One region of the Chromobacterium sp. FG22 genome, then DNA from elsewhere that is predicted to be linked to it. Evidence: riboswitches for the same ligand, from Rfam matches in the RefSeq annotation. Region 1 holds a riboswitch; the other holds the start of a gene.
What was found. Region 1 has a riboswitch for manganese ahead of ACODSD_RS07775 (sodium:calcium antiporter). Riboswitches for the same ligand answer to the same signal wherever they lie in the genome.

Region 1 (2,194 bases):
CTACAGCTTCAGCCAGCACCGGCGCGGCACGTGTTCGCATCATGGCGGCGTGGCGGCCTGGCTCTGAGAGCCTGTTTACGATCTGCTGCGCGTCGTGGAGCGTTACACGGTGAGTACAGCTTCGAAATGCTCATGTACCACGCGTACATTCCGCTTTCTCAGCCATTTTCGCCTTGTCTCGCCTTAGCTCGCGAGATCGTAAACACGTTCTGAGAACCCGTTCATAGTCTGCTGCGCGTCGGCGATACGGCATTGAACGGGCTCTTGCCTCACACCAGACAGCCGGCAAACAGCAGGTACACCGCGCCCGCGCCCAAGAGCCAGCGGCCGTCCACGCTGCCGCGGCGGAACAACAGCCACAAGCCGGCGATCGCCGCCATCGTGGCCAGGCCGGACCACAGCAGGACGCCGTCGAACATCCACGGGGTGAAGAACAGGCCGAAGGCGCTGGGAATCGTCGCCTGTATCATCATCGCGCCGGAGATATTGGCCAAAGCCAGACGCTCCTTGCCCTGACGCAGCCAGATCAGCGCGTTCATGATTTCCGGCAATTCCGTGGCCACCGGGCTCAGCAGCAAGGCCACCAGATGCGGCGCCATGCCCCAGTGTCCGGCCAGCGCTTCCAGCTGCGCGACGAAACCGTGCGCCGCCGCCGCGATCACCGCCAAGGCCAGCAGGGCCTGCGTCGCCGCCCAGCCCAGGCCGCCGCCGGCGCGCAGTTTCAAGGCGTCCAGTTCTTCCTCTTCCGGCGCGGTGTCCGCGCTGCGGATCTCGCGCCAGACATAGGCGGCGTAAGCGGCCAGGAACAGCACGCCCAGCCAGGGCTTGATGGCGAAGGCCAGCAGGCCCAGCGCCACCTTGAACGCGAAAATCAGCAAAAACGCCAATTGGTCGCCGGCCAGCCGGCGGTGATCGACGCGCAGCAGGTAGTCGCCGCGCCCCAGCCGGCTGCGGTTGCGCCACAGCGCGAAGCCCACCACCGCGTACGCCAGCGTAGCCAGCACCAGCGGCCCGCCCAGGGCGGCGCCGACGCCGATGTCCTTATGTTGCGGCGTGCCGCCGAAGGCCATCGCGGTCAAGGTGACGGCGCTTTCCGGCAAGGCGGTGCCGAAAGCGGCGAGCACGGTGCCGACGGCGCTGGCGCCCAGGTTCAGATGGCGTCCGCACCATTCGATGGCGTTGACGAAGTATTGACAGGAAAGATAGATCAGGACGGCGAGGCCGAGCAGAAACGACAGGGTCAACAGCATAGATAGTCTTGGGCCGGGCAAGCGGATGGACAATGGCGCAACGACGCGGCTTGCCCGGCGGCAAACGCATCGTGGCCAAAGGTCTCGCTTGGCGGCGCCGGCAATGCCGGCCGCTGACCGCGCCATGAGGAAAGCTCCTCAAGTTTGTTGACGCGGCCTCTTCGGCGGGGCCGAAGATGGCTACTCCCCAATGACAACGGCGCCATTGTGCCAGCCTGGGCGCAATGGCGCAAACCTAGGCGTCCGTCATGCGACGCCCACAGCGGATGGCGGCGAAGGGCCGCGACGTCGCCGCCGCGGCCGCCTCGGCGCTAGCGGCGGAACCACTCGCGCTTGGACAGCGCCGCCTCCACCTGCTCGCGATTGAGCAAGGCGTCGCGCATGGCGTTCCGCGCCGCCAGCTCCATCTGGTCGCCGTAGTAAGGCGATTGCGGCTGGCTGCTGTTGCCGTAGGTGTTGATCACCTTGGCGCGCAGCGGCCGGCCGAACTCCACCAGGGCGGTGAAGGTGTCGCCGAAGATGGCGCGCTGGCGGCCGTCGCTGTCGCCGATATAACTGAAGGTGCGGAAGGCGCCCAGGCCCTCGGCGCCGCCGCTGGCCGGCTGGTCCAAGCGCGCCGCGCCGCCGGCGGGGCCGCGCCGCAGCCGGTAGACTTCGCCGAAGGCGATGTCCAGCGGCACGCCGGCCTGTTGCAAGCCCTGGGCCGCCGCGCCCAGCTTGCTGAGCGCGAAGCCGGCGTCGCGCAGGCCGGCGGGCGTGTCGTAGGGCTGCGCCGGATCCGCTTCCCGGCGGTAGCGCAAGGCCTCTTCGCCACCGGAGGCCGCCACCCAGGCGGCGAACAGCACCGCGCCCTTGCTGGCGGCGTCGCTGCGCCGGTCCCATTGGGCCAGCACTTGCGCCGCGGCGATCAGGCCGGCGTCGCCGGAGGCGCGCGCATAGCCGAT
Region 2 (2,194 bases), on a different contig from region 1:
CCGGTTTGCGGGCCGCGCGCAGCACGCAATCCTTCCTGCTGCAGACGTATACCCGCGACACCGGAGAGGTGCTGTCGGAAGTGGTGCTGCCCATCATGTTGTCCGGCAAGCATTGGGGCGGCTTCCGCCTGGGCTTCAACCCGGAGCAGCTGTTGGAGGCGCTTGGGCGCGGAGCCGCTCGGACTTGAAGCGGCGCAGGTCGGCAGGAAAGCAAAACGGAGGCCGCGGCCTCCGTTTTGTTTTGAGCGTCGCCTCAGATCTGCAACGGGCTTAGCAGGGTGATAATGCCCAGGCCGGCGAACAAGAGCGCGGCAACGGTGTGCACCAGCTTTTGCGGCAGCTTCTTCGCGGCCACCTCGCCCAAGAGCACCGCGGGCACATTGGCCAGCATCATGCCCAGCGTCGTGCCGGCCACCACCAACAGCAAGGCCTCGGGAAAGCGCGCGGACAGCGCGACGGTGGCCAGCTGCGTCTTGTCGCCCATTTCCGCGATAAAGAAAGCGATACAGGTGGTGCCGAACACGCCGAAGCGCTCCATGAGCCGGCTGTCTTCATCCAGCTTGTCCGGAATCAGCATCCAGCCCGCCATGGCGAGAAAGGAAAGACCCAAGCCCCAACGCATGAAGTCCGGTCCTATCTTGCTCATCAGCCAGTGACCCACCGCGGCGGCGGCGAAATGATTGAGCAAGGTGGCGACGAAGATGCCCAGAACGATGGGCGTGGGTTTGCGGTAGCGGCCGGCCAGCATCAGGGCGAGCAATTGGGTTTTGTCGCCGATTTCAGCCAAAGCGACGATGCCGGTGGAAATAAGGAAGGCTTCCATGAAAACTCCGGGGGCTGCGCATACGCCATGACAAGCCCGCGCCGCAGCCCCGCGTTGCGCAGACATGTCATGGGTCTTGCCAAACGGAAGTTTTCGTCGCATGCGCCATGGCCGTGATGGCCAAGCCTGTTGACGCATGCCGGCGCTGAAAACCGCGCCGAGGCTACTCCCCCAGAACCAGCCGATTCTAAATCAGTTGGCGTAGCGGGGCAATCTCCGCTCTTAGAGTTGAGACGTGCACTGCGGGCATCGAGAAGCTTTTTCCGGAATGCTGGACACGCAGAACGGGCATTCCTTGGTGGCGGGGGCCGGCGCGGCGGCCGGTTCTTCGCGCTTCAGCCGATTGATGGCCTTGACCAGCATGAAGATGGCGAAAGCCACGATGGTGAAGCTGACCATGGCATTGATGAACAGACCGATATTCAGCGTGACGGCGCCGGCCTGTTTGGCCGCGGCCACGGACACATAAGGCCCAAGCTGTTTGCTGCCTTCTTTTAGCACGAAGAACATATTGGAGAAATCGACGTTGCCGATCAACAGGCCGATTGGGGGCATGATCACATCGTCGACCAGCGATTTGACGATGGCGCCGAAAGCGCCGCCGATGACGACGCCGACCGCCAGATCGATGACATTGCCTTTCATGGCAAATTCTTTGAATTCTTTAATAATGGACATGGTTGGCCTCTGTTTAAATAGCGTTAAGCATTATAGGACATTCGGCCGCCGTCGCTCCACCGCGGGTCTTTCTATCAGGCGGCTGAGCGTGAGCGGACGGGCAGGCTGCCAAGCAAGGCGCCGCCAAGAATGAGCACGATGGCGGTCAGAGCGACGGCGTTCAATTGACCCTGGCCGCTGCCTATCAGCAGCAAGGTGGACAGCAGCGGCGTGGCGTAGGACAGGGAGCCTATCTGCCTGGGGTCGCCTTCCTTCAGCGCGCGGTCCCATAGAAAGAAGGCGCCGCCCATCGGCCCGATGCCGAGCAGGATCAGGGTCAGCCATTGGCCGGCGCTGGGGGCGACGCTGGGTTCGAACAGGGCGTGACACAGCAAGGAGAGCAGGCCGGACAGCAGGCAGAAGCCGCCCACCGCGCTATTGGGAAAGCTGGGCAGTCTGCGGGTCAGCAGGCTGAAGGTGGACCACACCACGGCGGCGCCGATGGCGAGCAGATAGCCGGCGAGATGGCTGCTGGACAAGGCGAGCTTGCCCCCGCTGACAATCAGCGCCGCGCCGCTGAAGCCCAGCGCGCCGGCCAGGATGTGGCGGCCATGCAGCACGGTGCCCGGCACCAGGATGGGGGAGAGCATGACGATCAGCAGCGGCCACAGGTAATTCAGCAGATTGGCTTCCATCGCCGGCGCGTGCCGAAAC

Region 2: it holds a riboswitch for manganese, as region 1 does, so the genes downstream of both, ACODSD_RS17715 (TMEM165/GDT1 family protein) here and ACODSD_RS07775 (sodium:calcium antiporter) in region 1, are expected to answer to the same signal.

The regions. Positions count from the first base shown of each region.
Region 1 covers NZ_JBMDJX010000006.1:39,509-41,702, reverse strand. The annotation lists gene ACODSD_RS07780 (DUF3761 domain-containing protein) at 1-67, shown strand, start outside; gene ACODSD_RS07775 (sodium:calcium antiporter) at 270-1,250, opposite strand; yybP-ykoY riboswitch at 1,307-1,451, opposite strand; gene ACODSD_RS07770 (penicillin acylase family protein) at 1,562-2,194, opposite strand, start outside.
Region 2 covers NZ_JBMDJX010000019.1:94,141-96,334, forward strand. The annotation lists gene ACODSD_RS17710 (methyl-accepting chemotaxis protein) at 1-188, shown strand, start outside; gene ACODSD_RS17715 (TMEM165/GDT1 family protein) at 254-823, opposite strand; yybP-ykoY riboswitch at 824-1,007, opposite strand; gene mscL (large conductance mechanosensitive channel protein MscL) at 1,046-1,501, opposite strand; gene ACODSD_RS17725 (DMT family transporter) at 1,576-2,194, opposite strand, start outside.